3 regions of the Fodinicola acaciae genome follow, and region 1 is predicted to be linked to each of the others. Evidence: riboswitches for the same ligand, from Rfam matches in the RefSeq annotation. Region 1 holds a riboswitch; each other region holds the start of a gene.

Region 1 (4,771 bases):
CTGGCCGCCACTGTGTCCAATCCGGAGAACGAAGCCGTACGCGACTTTCTCGCCGACGCGCGGCGAGAATTTGTCGACATGCTGTCGCAGCGACTGAAGCAGGGGGTTGCCGACGGCGACCTTCCGGCGCACGCGGACATCGCCGCGATCGCCGAGTTCTACGCGACCGTCCAACATGGACTGTCGATCCGGTCGCGCGACGGGTCCGACGCGGCGACCCTCTCGAAGGTCGTCGACGGCGCGATGGCCGCATGGGACGCGTTGGTCGGCTGACCGGCGATCCGGTGTCGTAGGCTGGCGCACCCCATGTACCGTTTCGGAGGTCGATGCGATGCGCCGCAGTGTGATCACCCTGACCGTCGCCGCTCTGGTCCTGTTGTTGTCCGGCGCGGCTTCCGCCGAGCCGCGGACCGTTGACGCGGATGCCAAGCCGCAGGCCAAAAGTGCCGCGGAGGCGTGCGCGTACACCGCGGTCAAGCCGAAGGACAAGTTCAAGGGCATCCCCACCTTCGACCCGAAGGCGGCGGCCAGGCCGTACGTGGCACGACTGATCACCAACCGCGGCATCATCACCATCCAGGCGCTGACCGACAAGGCGCCGTGCACGACGTACTCCTTCCGCTATCTCGCCGAGCGCGCCTACTACGACTGGACGCACTGCCACCGGCTGACCGTGGCGCGGATCTACGTGCTGCAGTGCGGCGACCCGACCGGCACCGGCAGCGGCGGCCCCGGATACCAGTTCCCGGACGAGAACCTGGCCGGCGCGACCTATCCGGCCGGCACGGTGGCGATGGCCAACGCCGGCCCGAACACCAACGGCAGCCAGTTTTTCTTCACCTGGAAGGACACCACGCTGCGGCCGAACTACACGCCGTTCGCGAAGGTGACCGGCGGCATGGACGTGCTGCAGAAGATCGTCGCGGCCGGCCAGGACGACCAGAACAGCGAAGGCGACGGCTATCCGTACGCCTTCACCGAGTTTCTGCACGTGCAGATCTCCAGCCGGTAGGGTGACGGTGCGGCCGCGACTGGCGAGGGTGGGTCACCACCGGGGAGCGACCGCACCAGATAGGCATCGGTGTCGACCGCCTGGGCTCCGAGGTCAGCGACGGCTGATCGGAGTTTTCCTTGCGGAATCTGACAATTGACGAGTTCCTGACCCGGCTGGCCAGCCGCGCGCCGGCACCTGGCGGCGGCGCCAGCGCGGGCCTGCACGCCGCGCAGGCGGCCGCACTGCTGGCGATGGTGGCGCGCTACAGCGACGCTCCACGCCTCGCCGCCGATGCCGACCAGCTCATCGCCGCGGCAGTACGGTTGGCCGAGGACGACATCGCCGCTTTCGGTGCGGTGGCTGAGGCGTACAAGCTGCCGAAGGACCAGCGGTCGGAGCCGTTGGCGAAGGCGCTCGCCGGCGCCATGATCCCTCCGCTGGAGGTTCTGGCGCTGTGCCGCCGACTGTTGACGCTGGCCGACGAGGTTTTGCCGGTCGTCAACAAAAACGTCATCACCGACATCGCGGCGGCCGGTGAGGCCGTACGTGCCGCCGCCGGCACGTCTCGGGTCAACGTCGAGGTGAACGCGCGCGGTGAGCTGCCGCCGGGGGTGTCCGATGTGGACGATCTGTTGGCGCACGTCGATCGGTTGACGGCGGCCGTACGAGCGGCGATCTCGTCATGATCTCGTTGTCTGGCAAGGAACTCGCGGCTGAGCTGCGCGCGCGTACGGCCGACCGTGCGGCGACACGCAAGGTGCGGCTGGCGATCGTCACCGTGACCGATGACCCGTCCAGCGCCTGGTATGTGCGGTCGTTGTCAATGGCCGCGACGAAAGTCGGAATCCAGTGCGAGATCGTCCGCGACCTGTCCGCACTGTCCACATTGGACGCCGACGGCGTCATCCTGCAGACGCCGGTGCCAGGTGACCGGCCGGCGGCCGAGGTCGCGGCGGCGATCGACCCCGAGCGCGATGTCGACGGCGCGAATCCGGTCAGCCTCGGCCGGCTCGCCTGCGGACTGCCGGCTTTCCCACCAGCCACGGCAGAAGCGGTCGTACGGCTGCTCGATCATCACGGCGTCGAGATCGCCGGCCGCCAGGCTGTCGTCGTCGGCCGCTCGACCGTCGTCGGGAAACCGCTGGCTCATCTGTTGCTGGACCGCGACGCCACCGTGACCGTCGCGCATTCGCGTACGAAGGACCTCGCCGCGGTCACGCTCGCGGCCGACATCCTGGTGGTCGCCGCCGGCCGGCCGGGATTGCTCCGGCCGGAGCACGTTCGGCCGGACACCATCGTCATCGATGTCGGTACGAACACGACCGACGACGGCGGCCTGGTCGGCGATGTCCACCCTGCTGTCGCCGGCCGGGTCGCCGGACTTTCCCCGGTGCCGGGCGGAGTCGGTCCGGTGACCACGGCCGTACTGTTGCATCACACCGCGTTCGGTCTTTAGAACCGCCAGCGTGTCTGACTGTATTCGCCTTTGCCGAAGCCGAAAGCCACCTTCGGCCGGACTTCGAACACGAGTGCCGGCGTCGGCGCGTCACCGCGGAACCTGCCGTCCTCGACCTCGAAATGCCATTCCGAGCCGTATTTCGCCTCGTACGTGTCGGCCACGCGCTGGAGCAGGTCGTGGTCGGAGGCCACCGTCGCGGTGCCTTCGACCACGATGTCCAGGCCCTCACGCAACGCGTTGGCACCGGTGGTGAGGACACATTCGGGGTTGGCCGCGAGATTGACCGCCTTGCGTTCGTCGCCACCTGTGCAGAAATAAAGCGTGTCGCCGAGCCACACAGCCAGCAACGGCGTCACGTGCGGCCGGCCGTCAGGTCGTACGGTCGACAGCCAGAACAGCTCCGCCCTCGTCAACGCCGCCACCGCGTCTGACCACCGCGTCGCGGTCGCCCCTTCGCCGCTGTAGCGCGCATCCAGGCTGGTCGTCGGCTCCACCATGGTTACCTCCTTCGTCGGTGGTGACACTAGAGACCTCGACGCAACGCGGCACCAAGACGGCGGATGATGTCGGCCTCAGCGGCGTTTTCGCCGCGTGGCGCATGCTCGGTGATCGCCGCACCGACGACGTTGTCGAGCCGGCTCAGGAGCTCGATCAGCTGGCCCGGCGACACGCCGCCTGGATAGCGATAGCCGACCGAGGCGAACTCCGCCGGGTCGAGCGAGTCCAAGTCGACATGTACGTAAATCGGTCCGCTGACTTGCGAAAACGCTTCTTCGAGCCGGTCGACGCCGTACGCGCGCAGACCAGTTTTCACCATATACTCGCGCTCGCAGTCGTCCACCTCGCGGACGCCGGCCAGAATGACCTGCTCAGGCCGCAGCAGCCGGCCCGGCGTCAACGCTGTCGGACCGTCGCCGAGCAGCGTACGCACGATCATTGCGTGGAACGCGCCCGAACGCAGGTCACCGGGGCCATAGCAGTCGGGGTTGGCGTCGATCCACAACAATGTCAACTCGTCGCCATATCGCCGGCTGGCCGCCTCCACCGGCGCCAGATCGACCGCGCATTCGCCGCCGGCGGTGATCACGAAGTCGTCGATCGTGGCGAGAGTTTCCCTTGTCAGGCGGAGATTGTCGACCAACACGTCGAGTGCGCGCACGCCGTCGACCAGGTCGGTGGTGTCGTCGCGTACCGGCACCACCCGCACCTCGTCGGCCGGCATCAACTCCGCCGTACGATGCGCTCCTGCCTTCAGAAATCGCGCCGACTCGGCGGCCGAACCCTGCCATTGCGGGACACAAAGCACTGTGGTCATGACTTTTCCTTGGGAGAGAACGAGATGATGGCGGTCGGCGACGGCGCGCCTCAGGCCGTCCAACCGGCGCGCCGCTCCCGCAGCAGCCGCCGCATCTCGTCCGCATGCCAGGTCAACCCGACCAGGTCCCCGGCACGCGTCATGCCTCCCACCCTACCCCGCCAGCGCGATCTTTCAGTCGTGAATGCCGGCCATGTCGAGGAAAACGGCGCGTGCGCCTTCGATGGTGGCGTCGGATGCCTTGCTGACATGGCCGGTGTCGTACGGTGGCCGCGGGTCGTACTCGATGATCAACTGCGTGGCCTCGGCGCGTTCGCGGCCGGCGATCTCGCCGACCAGCCAGAGGCCGAGGTCGATGCCGGCGGAGACACCGGCGGCCGTGACGATCCGGCCGGAGCGGACGATCCGTTCGTCCGGACGCGGCTCGGCGCCGAAGTGGCGCAGGCCCTCCTGCACCATCCAGTGTGTCGTCGCCGGCAGGCCGTTGAGGATCCCGGCTTTCGCCAGTACGAGCGCACCACTGCAGACCGAGGTCGTCCACGTCGTCGTCCGGTGTGCCTCGACGACCCAGTCGATCAGCTCCTTGTCCTCCAGGATCCCCATGCTGTTGGTGGCCGAGCCAGGCACCAGCAGGATGTCCGGACGGGGCGTCTCCGCGTACGAGTGCGTGGACATCAGGGTCAGCACCTCGCTGTCCGCGGTGACCGGACCGCGCTCGTTGCTGACAAAACGCACCTCGGCACCGGGCAACGACCGCAGCACCTCGTACGGTCCGATCAGGTCGAGCGCGGTGATGCCGGGGTAAAGAACGAAAGCGATCTGCATGACAGCTCCTTCGGGCAGGCGTGTGACCAAGCCTGCCGACCGAGTGGAGATGTCAGCAAGGACACGCACCCCACGTTTTCGGCCATCAGGCCGGTGCGGCCGCCGGCTCGGAGTCGGCCGGCCCTGCCTGCATCTGCTGGGCGACCAGCCAGGCTCGAAGGCTGGCCGGCAGATACGG
Region 2 (4,771 bases), 150 kb from region 1:
AGCTGTGGGCGGCGACCGCCGCGTTGCAGGGCAAGGAATATCCGTACGAGAAGCTCGAAGAGCTCTGGAAAACCGTGCTGCTGCACCAGTTCCACGACATCCTGCCGGGCAGCTCGATCGCCTGGGTGCACCGAGAGGCACGTGAGACGTACGCACGCGTCGCCGGCGAGCTGGAGACGTTGATCGGCGCGGCGCAGGAAGGCGACGGTGACGGTGCCAGCCAGGGGATCCGCGTGTTCAACGCCGGGCCGCTGGCGCGTTCCGAGGTCGTGGCCGTGCCGGTTGAGCTGGCGCATGGCGTCGAGGCGGACCAGAAACTGGCCGACGGACGGGTCGCCATGTGGTCGACCACGCCGGCTCTCGGCACCGGATCGGCCGAGCCGACACTGCCGAGTGGTGTCACTCCGGTGTCGGTCAGCGACCGCCGGCTGGACAACGGGCTCGTACGGATTTCGTTGGACGACAACGGTTTCCTGCGCTCGATCTACGATGTGGCGGCCGACCGGGAGGTGCTCGCGCCGGGGCAGGTGGGCAACCTGCTGCAGCTGCATCCCGACCACCCCAACCAGTGGGACGCCTGGGACATCGACAAGTTCTACCAGCACTCGCACCGCGATCTGTCCGAGGTGGACAGCATCGAGGTGCTGGACGCCGGCCCGCTGACCGGCGCGATCCGGGTCCGCAGGTCGTTTGGCGCGTCCAGGATCGACCAGGTGCTGCGGCTCGGCGCCGGCAGCCGGCGGCTGGACATCGAGACCGAGATCGACTGGCACGAGGACGAGAAGGTGCTCAAGGCGGCCTTCCCGATCGACGTACACGCCGACCGCACGGCCTCGGAGATCCAGTTTGGCCACGTCCACCGGCCGACGCACCAGAACACCAGCTGGGACGCAGCGCGGTTCGAGGTCTACGCGCACCGCTGGGTCCACGTGGGCGAGCCGGGCTACGGCGTGGCGGTGGTCAACGACGCCACCTACGGCTACGACGTCGGCCGGACGACGCGCGATGGCGGTGGCACGACGACGACCGTACGGCTGACACTGCTGCGCGCGCCGAGGAGCCCCGACCCAGAGACCGACCAGGGCGTGCACCGCTTCACCTACTCGATCCGCGCCGGCGCCGGCATCCCGGACGCGGTCGCCGAGGGTTACGCGCTCAACCTGCCGCTGCGTGTCGGCGCCGGCGCTCCGACCGAGCCGCTGGTCGACGTGTCCGGCTCAGGTGTGATCGTCGAGGCGGTCAAGCTGGCCGAGGACCGGTCCGGCGATGTCGTCGTGCGGCTCTACGAGGCACACGGCGCACGTACGACCGCGTCCGTACGTGCCGGCTTCGACCTCGCGTCCGCCGGTGTGGTCGACCTCCTGGAGCGGCCGCTCGAGTCCGCCGAGACGGTCGACGGCGAGCTGCGCGTGCCGCTGCGGCCGTTCCAGATCGTGACCGTACGCCTCAAACCGGCTCGCTAGACCCTCCCGAGGGTGACGTTTCGACGGTCGTCAGAACACCTCGAAACGTCACCCTCGGCGTCGTGTCAGCGGAGCGGGTTGACGGTGTCGTGGAAGATCTCGCGGATGTCGGCGGAGTCGCTGCCACAGATGGCGTACGTGGCGGCGATGACGAGGCGGCGGTCGATCGCGGGGTCGTTGACCTCGACGCTGAAGCGTGCGCGCAGGCCGGTGTGGCGGCGGATGCGTACGCTCACCGCGCGGCTGCCTTGCTTGCTGAAGACCATCTGGAACGGCATGACGACACCGTCCGGCACCAGGATGAACGGAAACACGTAACGGATCGAGCTGACGCCGACGGCACGTGAGACCAGCAGCGGAGCGTCGTTCTGCTCGATCGTCCACGGACTGTACGTGAAGTTGCGGAAGTGCGACTCGATGGTGCCCAGCAGGCCGTAACGCGGTCCGAAGACCTTGTGGCCGCCGAAGCTCGCATAGCCGGCGATCTCCTGGAGTCCGCGACCGACCCGGATCTCGGCCAGGTCGCGGAGGTTGGACGTGACCCGCTTGACGATCCGAGCCACCGGCTCCCGCTGACCGCGTATGTAAAAGTCGAGCTGCGTCGCTTTGAACGTGTATCGCGTACGCACCGTGAATCGGTCGAGCGTCTGCAAATCGGCGGTCACGGAGGCAGGGTAGGGCTGCTGCGCCAGCCGAGCGAGTCGGTAGGGTGGGCGGTGCCGCGACTGGCGTACGGGACGTGGAAACGACCACGAGGGAGCGGCACAGCCCGGAGCGATCCGGGAGCCAACCGGAGTGTCGCGCGCCTGGGCACACCGCAGCCCGAGCCGCCAGGAGAGCCGATGACCCAACACCATCCCGCACTGTCCGCCGAGGACCCAGAGCTCGCCGCGCTGATCGCGGCCGAGGAGCAGTTGCAGGCCGACACGCTGCGGATGATCCCGTCGGAAAACTACGTGTCCGCCGCCGTGTTGGAGGCGACCGGGACCGTACTCACCAACAAGTATTCGGAAGGCTACGCCGGCAAGCGTTACTACGAGGGCCAGCAGAACATCGACCCGATCGAGACGCTGGCCGCCGACCGCGCGAAAGCGTTGTTCGGTGCCGACCATGCCAACGTGCAGCCCTACTCCGGCTCGCCCGCCAACCTGGCCGTCTACCTGGCCTTCCTGCAGCCGGGGGACACCGTGCTCGGCATGGGACTGCCGGCCGGCGGTCACCTGACGCACGGCTGGAGCGTGTCGGCGACCGGCAAGTGGTTCAAGGCGGCGCATTACGGCGTACGCAAGGACACCGGCCGGATCGACATGGACGAGGTCCGCGACCTGGCCAGGACAGAGCGGCCGAAGCTGATCATCTGCGGTGGCACGGCGATCCCGCGCACCATCGACTTCGCGGCTTTCGGTGAGATCGCGCGCGAGGTCGGCGCGGTGCTGCTGGCCGACGTGGCCCACATCGCCGGCCTGATCGCCGGCGGTGCGCATCCGTCGCCGTTCCCGCACGCCGACGTCGTGTCGACGACGACCCACAAGACGCTGCGTGGTCCGCGTGGCGCGATGCTGATGACCAAGGAGGAGCACGCGAAGGCGATCGACCGCGCGGTGTTCCCCGGCCTGCAGGGTGGTCCGCACAACCACACGACCGCGGCGATCGCGGTGGCGCTGAAGGAGGCGGCCACCGATGACTTCAAGGCGTACGCGCGGCAGATCGTCACCAATGCCAAGGCGCTCGGCGAGGAGCTGGCCAAGCGCGGCTTCGACCTGGTCTCCGGCGGCACCGACAACCACCTGCTGCTGATCGACCTGACCAGCAAGGACATCCCCGGCAAGCCGGCCGCGAAGGCGCTGGACCGGGCTGGCATCGTGGTCAACTACAACACCGTGCCGTTCGACCCGCGTAAGCCCTTCGACCCCTCCGGCATCCGGATCGGCACGCCGTCGCTGACCTCGCGCGGCCTGCCGGCCTCGGAGATGGCCACCGTCGCCGAGTGGATCGACCGCGTGGTCGCCGCCGAGAAGGCCGGCGACGAGGACACCATCGCGAAGGTACGCGCCGAGGTGAAGGCGCTGATGGACGGATATCCGGCTCCGGGCGTCCCGGTCGCATGATTCAGATCCGGGCAGGCGGCCGATGAGGATGCCGGCCGCCTGCCCGGATAATCGTTACGCCGGCCGGCATCCGGCTGGTACGGTCTGCTCCGGACCGTGACATCGCCTGAGGAGGTGAGACCCGTGAACGTTGATCAGTGGGTGCTCTCCCGCCTCGTCACGGTCGGCGACTGACCTAGGGGCCTAGTTGTCGCCGGAGCGCCGCACGGCACTCCGGAAGGTGAAAACAATGGACTCCACACTCGTGGTCAACCGCGTGTCCGCGCGGCAGTGGCACGCCTTGGAAGACGACCTGGTCGTCGGTCGCGGCGATGTCTCACGGCGTCCGGACGGTCGCGTGTTCGTCAGCGTCGATGCCTGGCACCCCGCGGTTTTCGACCAGCTCGCGGCTGTGCTGCTGGCCGAGCTGCCCCGGCCGCTCTACACCGTGGTCGACGAGGACGATGTCGACCTGACCTGCGGCTGGGAACGCGCCGGTTTCGTGGCGCGGCGCCGGGAATGGGAATACGTGCTGGCGACCGATCCGCGGCTGACCGGCCTGGACGTGGCCGTACGACCGCCGGATCTGACGATCGGCGCGGCGCGAGAGCGGCCGGTGCACGCGCTCTATCGCGCGATCCGCGAGGAGGTCGACGCCGCCGTCGGCTGGCAGGAGATGCCGGCCGAGGTGCTGTCGCCGCTGCACGACGTGTCGGCGTACGCGGTGGCGACGCTGGCCGGTCGCGACGTCGGCCTGGTGCGGGTCGCGCCGTTGACCCGCCGGCCGCGCGTCGGCCTGATCGCGGTGCTCGCCGCATACCGTCGTCGCGGCATCGCCCGCGCCATGCTGGCACATGCGCTCGATTCGTTGCACCGCAACGGAATTCAGACGGCGTCGGCCGACATCAACGCCGCCAACCATGCGGCGCTCGCACTGTTCGAGGGGATCGGCGCGCGGCGGGCCGGCAGCAACCTCGAGCTCGTACACCGCTGAGGACTGGAGAGAAATGCCGAAAACCAAGGACGGCATCGACGTCGAGGGGACCGTCGTCGAATGCCTGCGTAACGCCGTTTTCAAGGTGGAGCTGGAAAACGGACACCAGGTGCTCGCGCATCTGAGCGGCCGGGTGCGCAGGAACTACATCAAGATCATGCTGCAGGACCGCGTGCTGGTCGAGCTGAGCCCGTACGACCTGACCCGTGGCCGGATCATCTTCCGCT
Region 3 (4,771 bases), on a different contig from region 1:
CAAGCGGATGGTGGAGCGTACCCGTCCGGTCGTCTGGGACGTGCTGGAAGAGGTCATCACCGAGCACCCGGTGCTGCTCAACCGTGCGCCGACGCTGCACCGGCTCGGCATCCAGGCCTTCGAGCCGCTGCTGGTCGAGGGCAAGGCCATCCAGATCCACCCGCTGGTCTGCACCGCGTTCAACGCGGACTTCGACGGCGACCAGATGGCGGTGCACCTGCCGCTGTCCGCCGAGGCCCAGGCCGAGGCGCGGATCCTGATGCTGTCCAGCAACAACATCCTGTCGCCGGCGTCCGGCCGTCCGGTCACCGCGCCGACCCACGAGATGGTCATCGGCCTCTACCACCTGACCTCGGTACGCGAGGACGGGATCGGCAAGGACCGCGTCTTCTCGTCGCCGGCCGAGGCGATCATGGCCTACGACGCGCACGAGCTCGACCTGCGCGCGCCGATCAAGGTGCGGGTCCAGGACGTGCTCGGTGTCGACAACGGCGAGGGCGGCGCCCGCTGGGAGTCGCCGGAGGGCTGGCAGCCGGGCAGCGCGGTGCTGCTGGAGACCACGCTCGGCCGGGTCCTGTTCAACGAGACCCTGCCGCCGGACTACCGGTTCATCAACTACGAGATCCGCAAGGGTCAGCTGTCCGCGATCGTCAACGACCTGGCCGAGCGCTATCCGAAGGTCCAGGTGGCGGCGACGCTGGACGCGCTGAAGGAGGCCGGCTTCCGCTGGGCCACCCGCTCCGGCGTGACGATCTCGATCGACGACGTGGTGGTGCCGCCGCGCAAGGCGGAGATCCTGGAGTCGTACGAGGCCGACGCGGAGAAGATCGAGAAGCAGTACCAGCGCGGTGTGATCACCGCGGAGGAGCGGCGCGGTGAGCTGATCCAGATCTGGACCAGGGCGACCAACGAGGTCGCCAAGGAGATGGAGCAGAACTTCCCGAAGACCAACCCGATGTGGCAGATGATCCACTCCGGTGCCCGCGGCAACATGATGCAGGTCCGGCAGATCGCTGGCATGAAGGGTCTGGTGGCCAACCCCAAGGGTGAGATCATCCCGCGGCCGGTGAAGCACAGCTTCCGCGAGGGCCTCACGGTGGCGGAGTTCTTCATCTCCACCCACGGTGCCCGTAAGGGTCTGGCCGACACCGCGCTGCGCACCGCCGACTCGGGTTACCTGACCCGGCGTCTGGTGGACGTCAGCCAGGAAGTGATCATCCGCGAGGACGACTGCGGCACCAGCCGTGGCGTCACGCTGCCGATCGCGTCCGTGGTGGACGGCGTGGTGATCAAGGATCCGCACGTCGAGACCAGCGTCTACGCACGTACGCTCGCCGAGGACGCGTCCGACGCGGACGGCAACGTGATCGTGGCCGCCGGCAGCGACCTGGGCGACGTGAGCATCGAGCGGCTGGTCGCCGCCGGTGTCACCGACGTCAAGATCCGGTCGGTGCTGACCTGTGAGGCGGCGCTGGGCTGCTGCGCGGTCTGCTACGGCCGGTCGCTGGCCACCGGCATCCCGGTGGAGGTCGGCGAGGCGGTCGGCATCATCGCCGCGCAGTCGATCGGTGAGCCCGGCACGCAGCTGACGATGCGTACGTTCCACACCGGTGGTGTGGCCGGCGACGACATCACCCTGGGTCTGCCGCGGGTCACCGAGCTCTTCGAGGCTCGGGTGCCCAAGGGCAAGGCGCCGATCGCCGAGGCGGCCGGCCGGATCCGGATCGAGGAGACCGAGAAGGCGCGCAAGATCGTCATCGTGCCGGACGACGGCAGCGACGAGGTCGCGTATGACAAGATCTCCCGCCGGTCCCGGCTGCGGGTCACCGACGGCGATCACGTCGAGGTCGGCGAGAAGCTCACCGAGGGTGCCGTCGACCCGCACGAGGTGCTGCGGATCCTCGGCCCGCGTCAGGTGCAGCTGCACCTGGTCCGCGAGGTCCAGGAGGTCTACCGGTCGCAGGGTGTGCAGATCCACGACAAGCACATCGAGGTCATCGTCCGGCAGATGCTCAAGCGGGTCATCATCATCGACTCGGGTTCCACCGACTTCCTGCCCGGCGCGCCGATCGAGCGTGCCTCGTTCGAGGCGGAGAACCGTCGCGTGGTGGCCGAGGGTGGCGAGCCGGCCTCCGGCCGTCCGTCCCTGATGGGCATCACCAAGGCGTCGCTGGCCACCGACTCGTGGCTGTCCGCGGCCTCCTTCCAGGAGACCACCAGGGTGCTCACCGACGCCGCCATCGCGGCGCGCAGTGACTCGCTGCTGGGCCTGAAGGAGAACGTCATCATCGGTAAGCTCATCCCGGCCGGTACGGGCATCTCCCGTTACCGCAACATCCGGGTCGAGCCGACCGAGGAGGCGCGTGCCTCGGTCTACTCGATGTCCCCGTACACCGACAGCGGCGACTACTCGGTCTTTGGACAGGGCAGTGGCCAGGCGGTGCCGCTGGACGACTACGACTACGGCGGCTACAACCGCTAGGAGTCCGCGCTAGCCGGAAACCGGCCGTCTCCCTCCCGGGAGGCGGCCGGTTCCCGTCGTACGGCGTCCAGTGCCTGGAAGACGGTGAGCGCGTCGCGAATGGCGGCGACATCGTGAGTGCGGATGAAGCCGACACCGTGGCAGGCGGCATACAGCTCCGCCGCCAGGGTGGCGGGGCCGATCTGGTCGAGATCGCGGCCGGTGACCGTACGCAGGAACGACTTGCGCGACGGCGAGACCAGGACCGGCACCCCGAACCGTGACTTGAGCGCACTCAGCTGGTTGAGCGCCAGCATCGACGGCTCGGGAGTCCGGCCAAGGAAATAGCCGAGCCCCGGATCGATGACCAGCCGGTCCCGGTCGACACCGGCCGCCTGCAGCGCGGTCAACCGCTCGTGGAAAAACCGTTCGATGCCGGTCCACACCGTCTCGGCGGCGGTCAGGACCCGGGTGGCCGGTCCGCTGCGCTGCACCGAATGCATCACGATCAGCTGGCAGCTGAGCTTGGCCAGCTCCCGGTATCGGCCCGGATCGGGAAAGCCCTGGATGTCGTTGAGGTACGCGGCGCCGTGCTCGCTGGCGAAACGCTGGGTCTGTGGCCGGAAGGAGTCGACCGACACCGGGATGCCGGCGGCGACCAACTCGTCGAGGACATCGGCCAGGCGCCGGATCTCCTGCTCGGCGGTCAGCTGCCGCGCATCGGGGTGACTGGCCGCCGGGCCGAGCTCGATGATGTCCGCGCCGTCGGCGCGCAGCCGCCGCGCATGTGCCAACGCGTCCCGCGCGGCGAGGAATCTGCCGCCGTCGGAAAACGAGTCGGTGGTGATATTGACGACCCCGACCAGCTGGGGCCGCTCGAAACCACCTAGCAGCGACGAATCCGGATGCACCACAGCCGCGCCTCCCAGAGCCATTCCAGAGGCCCAGGCGTACGGCACGAACATCCCGAGGGATGGAGCCGCTCCCCGATGGTCACATCCATCTCGACACGCCAGTTACGACTCGGCAACACCTTACCAACGCTCAGCCGGACGGCTGCTCGTAGAAGGCGCGTACCGGCCGGGTCGACAGCAGGATGCCGGCCGCCAGCAGCGAGCCACCGCAGACCAGGGTCGGCAGGAGATAGACGGCCATCTGTGGCTGGACGCCGAAACTCACGACGGCCATCCCCGCTAAGATGACGCCACCGATCAGGAACAGCGGTCCGAGGATCTGCGCGAGCAGCTTCATGTAGACCCACGGCCGCGGGCCACCCCACCAGCCGCGGAGGATGATCGCGGACACCGCGAGAGCCCAGAAGACCACCCAGAAGACGGTCGAACCGCTGGTTTTCGGGTCGTGGAACAGCGAATAGACCGACAGCGCGAGCATGCACAGCCAGCACAGCATCAGCAGCCCCCAACCCAGGTGCAGTTGCACTGGCCGCGGCTCGGTCAGCGTGTGCGCGCGTTTGGGCGGCACCTTGGACAGGCTCGGAAAGTAGGTCACGACCTGCAGATTAGTGTCCGATAGAGGTCGGCGCCGGCGGCATTCCGGTGCTTTGCCTTTATGTTGAGGCTGTCTTGGGGAAACGGAGCCTTGGCGTGCGAAAACTCGGATGGGTGGCCGCGACCGCGGCGGCACTGGTGATCGGCGGGGGACTGGCCGCGGCGCGACCGGCTGCGGCGGCGACGTGCGACACGGTGTCGACGACGCCGGTGTTCGCCGGGAAGATCCCGACGGCCAAACAGGTGCTCGGGTTCGATCTCGGCAGTCGGCAGGCCACCGGCGACCAGCTCAACCAGTATCTGGCCGCTGTCGACCGGGCCAGCGACCAGTTGGTCACCGGCACCTTCGCGACCACCGCGACCGGCCGGCGGCTCACGTACGCTTTGGTGTCACGCAAGAAGAATCTCTCGCCGGCCGCGCTGCGCCAGCTGAGCCACGACGCCGAGCTGCTGCGCCGGCCCGACCTGCCGCCGGCGGTCGCCACGGCCATCCAGGCGCGGATGCCGGCGATCCTCTGGCTGTCGGCCAACGTGCACGGCAACGAGCCGGCCGGCGGCGACGCGGTGGACCGGATCGCGTACGAGCTGACCGACCGCACCGACTGCGTCGCGAGCCGCATCCTGGACAACGCCGTCGTCGGCCTGATCCCGTCGCAGAACCCGGACGGTCGGGCCGCCAACACCCGGCAGAACGCCTACGCCTTCGACATGAACCGCGACTGGTTCGCCCGTACGCAGCCGGAAACCCAGGGCAAGCTCGACCTGCTGGCGAAATACCCGCCGCAGCTCTACATCGACGAGC

What was found. Region 1 has a riboswitch for ZMP and ZTP ahead of GNX95_RS06575 (cyclodeaminase/cyclohydrolase family protein). Riboswitches for the same ligand answer to the same signal wherever they lie in the genome.
Region 2: it holds a riboswitch for ZMP and ZTP, as region 1 does, so the genes downstream of both, GNX95_RS07245 (serine hydroxymethyltransferase) here and GNX95_RS06575 (cyclodeaminase/cyclohydrolase family protein) in region 1, are expected to answer to the same signal.
Region 3: it holds a riboswitch for ZMP and ZTP, as region 1 does, so the genes downstream of both, folP (dihydropteroate synthase) here and GNX95_RS06575 (cyclodeaminase/cyclohydrolase family protein) in region 1, are expected to answer to the same signal.

What each region holds. Positions count from the first base shown of each region.
Region 1 covers NZ_WOTN01000001.1:1,391,678-1,396,448, forward strand. The annotation lists gene GNX95_RS06565 (TetR/AcrR family transcriptional regulator) at 1-273, shown strand, start outside; gene GNX95_RS06570 (peptidylprolyl isomerase) at 332-1,012, shown strand; ZMP/ZTP riboswitch at 1,018-1,105, shown strand; gene GNX95_RS06575 (cyclodeaminase/cyclohydrolase family protein) at 1,132-1,680, shown strand; gene GNX95_RS06580 (bifunctional 5,10-methylenetetrahydrofolate dehydrogenase/5,10-methenyltetrahydrofolate cyclohydrolase) at 1,677-2,450, shown strand; gene GNX95_RS06585 (pyridoxamine 5'-phosphate oxidase family protein) at 2,447-2,950, opposite strand; gene GNX95_RS06590 (arginase family protein) at 2,977-3,768, opposite strand; gene GNX95_RS06595 (DJ-1/PfpI family protein) at 3,943-4,593, opposite strand; gene GNX95_RS06600 (SDR family oxidoreductase) at 4,679-4,771, opposite strand, start outside.
Region 2 covers NZ_WOTN01000001.1:1,538,482-1,543,252, reverse strand. The annotation lists gene GNX95_RS07255 (alpha-mannosidase) at 1-1,463, shown strand, start outside; gene GNX95_RS07250 (hypothetical protein) at 1,529-2,128, opposite strand; ZMP/ZTP riboswitch at 2,175-2,282, shown strand; gene GNX95_RS07245 (serine hydroxymethyltransferase) at 2,306-3,571, shown strand; gene GNX95_RS07240 (GNAT family N-acetyltransferase) at 3,801-4,544, shown strand; gene infA (translation initiation factor IF-1) at 4,558-4,771, shown strand, end outside.
Region 3 covers NZ_WOTN01000002.1:518,238-523,008, forward strand. The annotation lists gene GNX95_RS17740 (DNA-directed RNA polymerase subunit beta') at 1-2,482, shown strand, start outside; gene folP (dihydropteroate synthase) at 2,479-3,327, opposite strand; ZMP/ZTP riboswitch at 3,397-3,491, opposite strand; gene GNX95_RS17750 (hypothetical protein) at 3,506-3,970, opposite strand; gene GNX95_RS17755 (M14 family zinc carboxypeptidase) at 4,066-4,771, shown strand, end outside.